Regions from separate parts of the Streptomyces sp. NPDC005805 genome, predicted to be linked through region 1. Evidence: riboswitches for the same ligand, from Rfam matches in the RefSeq annotation. Region 1 holds a riboswitch; each other region holds the start of a gene.
The links. A riboswitch is a leader RNA that binds a small molecule or an ion and turns the genes downstream of it on or off. The one in region 1 is predicted to bind cobalamin.
Positions count from the first base shown of each region.

Region 1 (2,153 bases):
CTTGAGCTGCTCGGTGGCCAGGGTGATGTCCACCGGCGCGGGCAGTTCGAGGTCCTTGCCGAACGGCACCGTGCGGGCGTTCTCGTACCGCACGCCGTCGGGCCGGCTGTACACCGTGACCTCGCAGCTGTCGCGGTCGATCAGCAGGAAGAGCGGGATGCCGGTCTGGGCGTAGGCACGGGGCTTCTCCACCCGGTCGCGTCCGTCGGTGTCCGAGTCGTACATGGTGACCTCGACGACCATCAGCACCTGGTCCGGGTCCGCCCACTCGCCCTGACCGACGAAGGCTTCACTCGGCGCCAGGGAGCCGTCCGGGGTGCGGGCGGTCGGTGGTCACGGTCATGGACCCTCCCCTCAAGGGCCACGATAGCGGCGCCGGGTACCCTCCGCGGGGTCGTTCACGGGGCGGGCGGGGCCGTTCGTTTCCCGTCGCTCCCGACACGGAGACACAACATGTGGGGGGTGAGCCATCGAGCCGCCCCCACATGTATGCTCGTCTCGCTGTCGACGCAGGGGAATCCGGTGCGAATCCGGGACTGTCCCGCAACGGTGAGCGGTGTGCTGTGCGCTGCCCGCGAGTCCGAAGACCTGCCGACGGTCGCCCGGTCGACCGACCCGGGCGCCAGACGTCCGGGCCTCGCGGTTGGGCCGGTGGACGCCGTGCACGCGTGTGCCCGTTTCCGTGGGCCCGTGCGCGCGGCCGCCCCCTCCCGCCGGCCCCGAGCCGAGCGAGGGAGAGCACCACTGTGACCATCGCGCCCGCCGATCCGGTTTCAGCCGTCCAGCACGACGGCCCCGGTACCGCACTGCTGCGGACCCTGACCGAACTGACGGCCGACCTGCCCGACACCGACCCCGGCCGGGTCGCCGCCGCCGCCCTGCGCGGCCGGCACGCCGGGTCGGACGAGGCGGAGTTGCGCTCCCTCGCCACCGACGCGGCCGCCGGGCTGATCTCCGAGGACCCCGCGTACTCCCGGCTGGCGGCCCGCCTGCTCACGATCACCATCGCCCAGGAGGCCGCGGGTGAGGGCGCCGTGTCGTTCTCCGCCTCCGTCGCCGTGGGCCACCGCGAGGGCCTGATCGCCGACCGGACCGCCGCGTTCACCACCGCGCACGCCACCCGGCTCGACGCGCTGATCGACACCGAGGCCGACGACCGCTTCGGCTACTTCGGTCTGCGCACCCTCTACAGCCGCTACCTGCTGCGCCACCCGATCACCCGGAACGTGATCGAGACCCCCCAGCACTTCATGCTCCGCGTCGCCGCCGGCCTCGCCGAGGACGAGTCGGTGCGGGCCCTGGAGGAAGTGGCCTCGCTCTACCGCCTGATGAGCCGGCTCGACTACCTCCCCTCCTCCCCCACCCTCTTCAACTCCGGCACCCGGCACCCGCAGATGTCCTCCTGCTATCTGCTGGACTCCCCGCTGGACGAGCTGGACTCCATCTACGACCGCTACCACCAGGTCGCGCGGCTGTCGAAGCACGCGGGCGGCATCGGTCTGTCGTACTCCCGCATCCGCGCCCGCGGTTCGCTCATCCGGGGCACCAACGGCCACTCCAACGGCATCGTCCCGTTCCTGAAGACCCTGGACGCCTCGGTCGCCGCCGTGAACCAGGGCGGCCGACGCAAGGGCGCGGCCGCGATCTACCTGGAGACCTGGCACGCGGACATCGAGGAGTTCCTGGAGCTCCGCGACAACACCGGCGAGGACGCCCGCCGCACCCACAACCTCAACCTCGCGCACTGGATCCCGGACGAGTTCATGCGCCGGGTCGAGGCGGACGCCGACTGGTCGCTGTTCTCCCCCGCCGACACGCCCGAGCTGGTCGACCTGTGGGGCGCCGAGTTCGACGCCGCCTACCGCAAGGCCGAGGCCGCGGGCCTGGCCCGCAAGACCCTCCCGGCCCGGGAGCTGTACGGCCGTATGATGCGCACCCTCGCGCAGACCGGCAACGGCTGGATGACCTTCAAGGACGCCTCCAACCGCACCGCCAACCAGACCGCCGAGCCCGGCCGCGTCGTCCACTCCTCGAACCTCTGCACGGAGATCCTGGAGGTCACCAACGACGGCGAGACCGCCGTGTGCAACCTCGGTTCGGTGAACCTGGGCGCGTTCGTGGACACCGCCACCGGTGACATCGACTGGGAGCGC
Region 1 covers NZ_JBEXXN010000011.1:68,207-70,359, reverse strand. Annotated here, with positions in the region: partial or broken gene ABZ457_RS08960 (Uma2 family endonuclease) at 1-315, opposite strand, end outside; cobalamin riboswitch at 473-611, shown strand; gene ABZ457_RS08955 (ribonucleoside-diphosphate reductase subunit alpha) at 747-2,153, shown strand, end outside.

Region 2 (2,153 bases), on a different contig from region 1:
ACCCGGCCGACCCACCGTGCCGGTCACCTGAAGCGGTCCGGGTGGAGCTGGCGGGCCAGGGACTCCACACCGGCTGGCACCCGGACACCCAGCACCGTGGACGACAGCGGCAGCACCGCGAACCGCTCGTTCCTGATGGCGGGTGCGTCCTTCAGCGCCGGGTTCGCCAGCAGGAACTTCTTCTTGTCCTCGACCGGTTGATCCCCGTAGTCGTAGATGACCACGACCTCGGGCGCCCGCTCCGCGACCTGCTCGAACGACACGTCGCCGAACGACTTGTCCACGTCCGCGAAGAGGTTGACCGCGCCGGCCCGCTCGATCATCTCGTTGCCGATTCCGGCGCCGCCCGCCGTGAAGGCGGTCTTGTCCCCGCTGTCGTACACGAAGACCTTGACCGGCTCGACGCCCTTGAGCTTCTTCTCGACGCCGTCCAGCGTGGCGTGGAGCTTCGCGAGCTGCTTCTCGGCCCGCTCTGGCACGCCGAAGATCCGGGCCACGTTCCGGATCTCCCGGTCCATCTCGGCCATGGTCACGGGACCGGTCGGGCACTCCTCGATGTTGAGGTAGGAGTTGACGCCCGCCTCGCGGAGGGCGTCGCGGCCACGCCCCTCCTTCTCGTCGAAGGTGCTGGCGAAACCGCCGTAGGCGAAGTCGGGTTCGGCGGCGAGCAGGGTCTCGAAGGAGGGGTACTCCTTCGCGATGACCTCGATCCCGTCGTACGCGTCCCGGTACTCGGGGAGGATCCGGTCGTCGAGGTAGGCCGTGCCGGTCATCGACTTCTCCAGCCCGAGCGCCAGCATGACCTCGGTCGCGTGCTGGTTGAGGGACACGGCCCGCCCGGGCGGGCGCTGGTACGTCGTCCTGACCCCGCAGTTCTCGACGGTGACCGGGAAGCCCTCCGCCGCCGAAGCCGCCGGACCTTTGCCCGCGGCGGGCTCCGGGGAACCGGCGCCGCAGCCGGATATCAGCAGGGCCGCCGCGGCCACGGCGGCCGGCAGGCCCGGTAACCGGCGGACGGACCGGGGGGACGGGGCCGCTCGCCGGCCTCTCGGCGCACGGACGGCGGGATCTGCCTGCGGACGGGGTCTCAATGGCAGCACGAAGGAAGCCCTCCTCTCCGGGGAGATCCGCCCCGGTCGTCGTCGAGGAGGCGACCGCGTGAGTCTCCTGGCTCTCGGGTCAGTGCTCGTCCCGGCCTTCCCACCCGCGTACGGGCAGTGGTCTGTTCGGGATCCGCTCGCCGATCACAGTGGCGGTACCGCACCGGATTCACACCGGATTCCTCGTTCCGCCGTCGCCCATTCCGCGGCACATCCTCGCAGCAGGAGCCGGAGCGGGATACACCCCGGCGGGAGCGGCAGCGGTGCGCGGATGCACACGGAGCGCGGACGCGCGCCGCATGCGCCCCCCGGCGCCCTGGCACTCCCCCCGGGCCGGGTGCGGGAACGGCGTCAGCGCCCGGGTCCCGGCCCACCGGCCAGGTCCGCCTCCCCTCCCCCGTCCCCACCCCCACCCTCATCCTCATCGTCCTCGCCCTCGTCGAAGGGGTCGACGAAGATCGACGACAGCGTTCGCTCGACGGGGGCGCCGGCCTCGTCCTCGGTGAGGAGGATTCCGCGGAGCATGTTCAGCGGGTACAGATAGCTGTCCGGGTCACCCGGGACGCCGACGCAGGGGTGGTCCAGCGCGGAGATCTGCCCGGCCGCGCCGAAGAACGGCTCCAGCTCCCCGCTGACGAGGTCGGGGATGTACTTCCACACCATCGTCCGGTGGCGGCGGAACACCTCCCCCACGTACCAGAGCGCACCCTGGACGAAGGGCGTCATCCGCTGGTCGGTGACCTCCTCCATGGTGTTCGCCCGTTCGCGGACCAGATCGTCCACGACCGCCAGGGAGGCCGGGGTGAAGTCCAGCGCGCCGGCGGAGGAGGTCCCCGCGGCCCACCCTTCGTGAGCGTCCCGGCGCTCGTCCAGCCACCTGAGCAGGTCGGGGTGCCGGGTGGGGTCGTACGTCTCGTCAGCTTCGGTCATGCCGTCGACCGTAGTGGACACCGGATCGCCGCCGCGGTGCTCCCCTGCCGACACGCGGAATTCTCAACAACCCTTTGCACATGCGGTGTTGAGAACCCCTAGGGTGTCGGACGGCGGTCGGCG
Region 2 covers NZ_JBEXXN010000057.1:17,898-20,050, reverse strand. Annotated here, with positions in the region: gene ABZ457_RS25230 (ABC transporter substrate-binding protein) at 24-986, opposite strand; cobalamin riboswitch at 1,159-1,312, opposite strand; gene ABZ457_RS25225 (hypothetical protein) at 1,452-2,030, opposite strand.
Region 2: it holds a riboswitch for cobalamin, as region 1 does, so the genes downstream of both, ABZ457_RS25230 (ABC transporter substrate-binding protein) here and ABZ457_RS08955 (ribonucleoside-diphosphate reductase subunit alpha) in region 1, are expected to answer to the same signal.

Region 3 (2,153 bases), on a different contig from region 1:
ATGGACGGCCCTCCTGGGGCGTGGCGGGTCCGCGAACCGCGACGCCCCCGGGACGCACGACGCCCGCACACGCCCATGGGCGTACGGAGGCCGGCGGACCGGGCTCGGGGCTTCGCGCTGCAGACCGTGACAGTGGGAAGCGGTACCGCTCGCACAGCGGGTGCTCCGACTCGCGGCGCACGCGCGCCGCACACGGTTGCAGGTCAGCGCCGGATTCCCACCGGACTTCCCCCGCTTGTGCCAGCCATTCGGTTGTCCGCACCGGGGGACCCGCCCCCGGGGCAGACGCATCGTAGGGCGCGGCTTCGTCGCGCGGCCACCGGTACCGGCCGATCCGCTTGTGGCGGACGGAAGTTGGCGCTCCGGGGGCGGCGGCCCGTGCCCGGCGGGCGGCGGCGGGCGGCGCGGTGGGGTGGACTTAGTAGGACGTCCAACTATATGGTCGCGCCCAAAGGCCCGCGGTGCAGGGAAGCCGGTGTGAATCCGGCGCGGTCCCGCCACTGTGACCGGGGAGTGCGTCCTCCAGCGAGGAAGGCCACCGGCGGAGAGATCCGCCGGGAAGGCCGGAGGGCGTGCGCTGATCCGGGAGTCAGGATACCGGCCGCGGGATGTTCCGTGTTGTCCACGAGGATGGAGCAGACACGCATGGCACCGGTCCGTACCCGTGATCCTGGTGATCCGGCGAGGCACACCCGCGTTCCCGCGCTTTCGTAGCCCCTCGACGGCCCTCCGGCCTCCGCGTCCCACGGTGGTTCCGCGCGCCCGCACCCGACCGGTGCGCCGCGCCGGCCTGCCGTGCCATCCCCGGATCTCACCTGACGAGAGCAGGCTTCCATGGTCCGTGAACTGACACATTTCGTCGGCGGAAAGCGCACGCCCGGCACCTCCGGGCTCTTCGCCGACGTCCATGACCCCAACACCGGCGCCGTCCAGGCGCACGTCCCGCTCGCCGGGGCGGAGGAGACCCGCGCCGCGATCGCCGACGCCGCGGCCGCACAGCCCGAATGGGCCGCGTGGAACCCGCAGCGCCGGGCCCGCGTCCTGATGCGCTTCCTCCAGCTCGTCGAGGGCGAACGGGACGAACTCGCCCGTCTGCTCTCCGCCGAGCACGGCAAGACCGTCCCCGACGCGCACGGCGACCTCCAGCGCGGCCTGGAGGTCGTCGAGTTCGCCGCGGGCATCCCGCACCTCCTCAAGGGCGAGTTCACCGACAACGCCGGCACCGGCATCGACGTGCACTCCCTGCGCAGCCCCCTCGGCGTGGTCGCCGGCATCACCCCGTTCAACTTCCCGGCGATGATCCCCCTCTGGAAGGCCGCCCCCGCGCTCGCCTGCGGGAACGCCTTCGTTCTCAAGCCCTCCGAACGCGACCCCTCCGTGCCGCTGCGGCTCGCCGAACTCTTCGTGGAGGCGGGCCTTCCGCCCGGTGTGCTCAACGTCGTCAACGGCGCGAAGGAGGCCGTGGACACCCTGCTGGAGGACCCCCGCGTGGACGCCGTCGGCTTCGTCGGCTCCACCCCCGTCGCCCAGCACGTCTACGCCACCGCCGCCCGGCACGGCAAGCGCGCCCAGTGCTTCGGCGGCGCCAAGAACCACATGATCGTCATGCCGGACGCCGACCTGGACCAGGCCGTGGACGCCCTCGTCGGCGCGGGCTACGGCTCCGCCGGCGAACGCTGCATGGCCGTCTCCGTCGCCGTCCCGGTGGGCGAGGAGACCGCCGACGCCCTGGTGGCCGCCCTGCGGGAACGCGTCGGCACCCTGCGCATCGGCCGCTCCGACGACCCCGAGGCCGACTTCGGGCCGCTGGTCGGCCGCGACGCCCTGGACCGGGTCCGCCGCTATGTCGACATCGGCGTCACCGAGGGCGCCGAACTCGTCGTCGACGGCCGGGACTTCGTCCTCCCGGGCCACGAGAACGGCTTCTTCGCCGGCGCCTCCCTCTTCGACCGGGTCACCCCCTCGATGCGGATCTACCGCGAGGAGATCTTCGGCCCGGTGCTCTCGGTGGTCCGCGCCGCCGACTACGAGGAGGCCCTGCGCCTGCCCAGCGAGCACCCCTTCGGCAACGGCGTCGCCCTCTTCACCCGCGACGGCGACACCGCCCGCGACTTCACCCGCCGGGTGAACACCGGCATGGTCGGCGTCAACGT
Region 3 covers NZ_JBEXXN010000042.1:13,672-15,824, forward strand. Annotated here, with positions in the region: gene ABZ457_RS21775 (DUF4430 domain-containing protein) at 1-2, opposite strand, end outside; cobalamin riboswitch at 159-232, opposite strand; cobalamin riboswitch at 423-621, shown strand; gene ABZ457_RS21780 (CoA-acylating methylmalonate-semialdehyde dehydrogenase) at 835-2,153, shown strand, end outside.
Region 3: it holds a riboswitch for cobalamin, as region 1 does, so the genes downstream of both, ABZ457_RS21780 (CoA-acylating methylmalonate-semialdehyde dehydrogenase) here and ABZ457_RS08955 (ribonucleoside-diphosphate reductase subunit alpha) in region 1, are expected to answer to the same signal.

Region 4 (2,153 bases), on a different contig from region 1:
CGCAGGACCGGGCCGGTTTCGTGGTCAACGCGCTGCTGGTGCCGTACCTGCTGTCGGCGATCCGGATGGCCGAGTCCGGGTTCGCGACCGCGGCCGACGTGGACGCCGGGATGGAGCTGGGCTGCGCCCATCCGATGGGGCCGCTGAAACTCGCGGACCTGATCGGGCTCGACACGGTGGCCTCGATCGCGCAATCTCTGTACGACGAGTTCAAGGAGCCCCTGTACGCCCCTCCCCCGCTGCTCCAGCGGATGGTGGAGGCCGGCCTGCTGGGCCGCAAGAGCGGGCGGGGGTTCCACACCTACGACCGGGGGTGACCCCGGGACCTGCGACCGGGGGCGACCCCGGGCGGAAACGGCCGGGGTTGAGGGACCCCGGTGCGAGGCAGCCGGGACCTGAGGGGGTCCGTACGCTGCCGCTGTGGAGGCGGGCGCGGGGCGGTACGAGTGAGCCGCCCCGCGCCCGCCGTGCGTCCCACGCCCGCCGTGCGCGCCGCGCCCGTCGCCCGGCCCGCGGGAGGCCACCGCGTCCCACGCCCGCGTCCGCCACGTGGACGCCCTACCCCGCCGCGAGGCGGCGGCGTCTAGGCTGTTCCGTGCAGCTGGTTCGCCCCGTCAGCCAGGCGGGATGCGTCGCAAGAGGGAACCCGGTGGGAATCCGGGACTGCCCCGCAGCGGTGAGCGGGAACGAACGCCGTCACATGCACTGGGTCCCAGCGGGGGCCCGGGAAGCGACGGCCAGTAGGTGGCCTGACGTACGTCGTCAGGGCGTGCCCGCGAGTCCGAAGACCTGCCACTGCCCGTGCGCGACAGTCGCGCGCGGAGATCTCGGTGACCTCGCGGGTGGGTCGGCGGCAGCGGTGGCACGGTCGTCCGTGCGCCCGCTCCTTCGTGTACCCGTGGCGTGGCCGGGGTTGTTCACACAAACTCGCGAAGGAGAGTTCCGTGACACCGAAGTCCGCAGCCGCGGCAGCAGGCGCCACCGTCTACGGCTACCCCCGCCAGGGGCGGAACCGGGAACTGAAGAAGGCGATCGAGGGGTACTGGAAGGGCCGGGTCACGGCCGGGGCCCTGCACGAGACCGCCGCCGGTCTGCGCCGCACCCACTGGCAGCGGCTCGCCGCCGCCGGCGTCCACGAGGTCCCCACCGGTGACTTCTCCTTCTACGACCACGTCCTGGACACCTCCGTCATGGTCGGCGCGATCCCCGAGCGGCACCGCGCGGCCGTCGCCGCGGACGCCCTGGACGGCTACTTCGCCATGGCCCGCGGGACCCAGCAGGTCGCCCCGCTGGAAATGACCAAGTGGTTCGACACCAACTACCACTATCTGGTGCCCGAGTTGGGCCCGGACACCGTCTTCACGGCCGACTCGGCCAAGCAGGTCGCCGAGCTGACGGAAGCCCTGGCCCTGGGCCTCACGCCCCGCCCGGTGCTCGTCGGCCCCGTCACGTACCTGCTGCTCGCCAAGCCCGCCCCCGGGGTCGCCGCCGACTTCGACCCGCTGACCCTGCTGGACCGGCTGCTGCCGGTGTACGCGGAAGTCCTGGCCGACCTGCGGGCCGCCGGCGCCGAGTGGGTGCAGCTCGACGAGCCCGCCCTGGTGCAGGACCGCACCCCGGCCGAGCTGAACGCCGCCACCCGCGCCTACCGCGACCTCGGCGGGCTCGCGGACCGGCCGAAGCTGCTGGTCGCCTCCTACTTCGACCGGCTCGGCGACGCCCTCCCGGTCCTCGCCAAGGCCCCCGTCGACGGTCTCGCCCTGGACTTCACCGGGCCCGCCGCCGCCAACCTGGACGCCCTCGCCGCCGTCGGCGGACTGCCCGGCAAGCGGCTGGTCGCCGGTGTCGTGGACGGCCGCAACATCTGGATCAACGACCTGGAGAAGTCGCTGACCACCCTCGGCACCCTGCTCGGGCTGGCCGGCCGGGTCGACGTCTCGGCGTCCTGCTCCCTGCTGCACGTCCCGTTCGACGCGGCCGCCGAGCGGGACATCGACCCGCAGGTGCTGCGCTGGCTGGCCTTCGCCGAGCAGAAGACCGCCGAGATCGTCACCCTGGCCACCGGGCTGTCCCGCGGCACCGGCGCGATCGCCGCCGAACTCGCCGCCAACCGGGCCGACCTGGCCTCCCGCGCCGGCTCCCCCATCACCCGG
Region 4 covers NZ_JBEXXN010000002.1:230,562-232,714, forward strand. Annotated here, with positions in the region: gene ABZ457_RS02640 (3-hydroxybutyryl-CoA dehydrogenase) at 1-317, shown strand, start outside; cobalamin riboswitch at 586-812, shown strand; partial or broken gene metE (5-methyltetrahydropteroyltriglutamate--homocysteine S-methyltransferase) at 945-2,153, shown strand, end outside.
Region 4: it holds a riboswitch for cobalamin, as region 1 does, so the genes downstream of both, metE (5-methyltetrahydropteroyltriglutamate--homocysteine S-methyltransferase) here and ABZ457_RS08955 (ribonucleoside-diphosphate reductase subunit alpha) in region 1, are expected to answer to the same signal.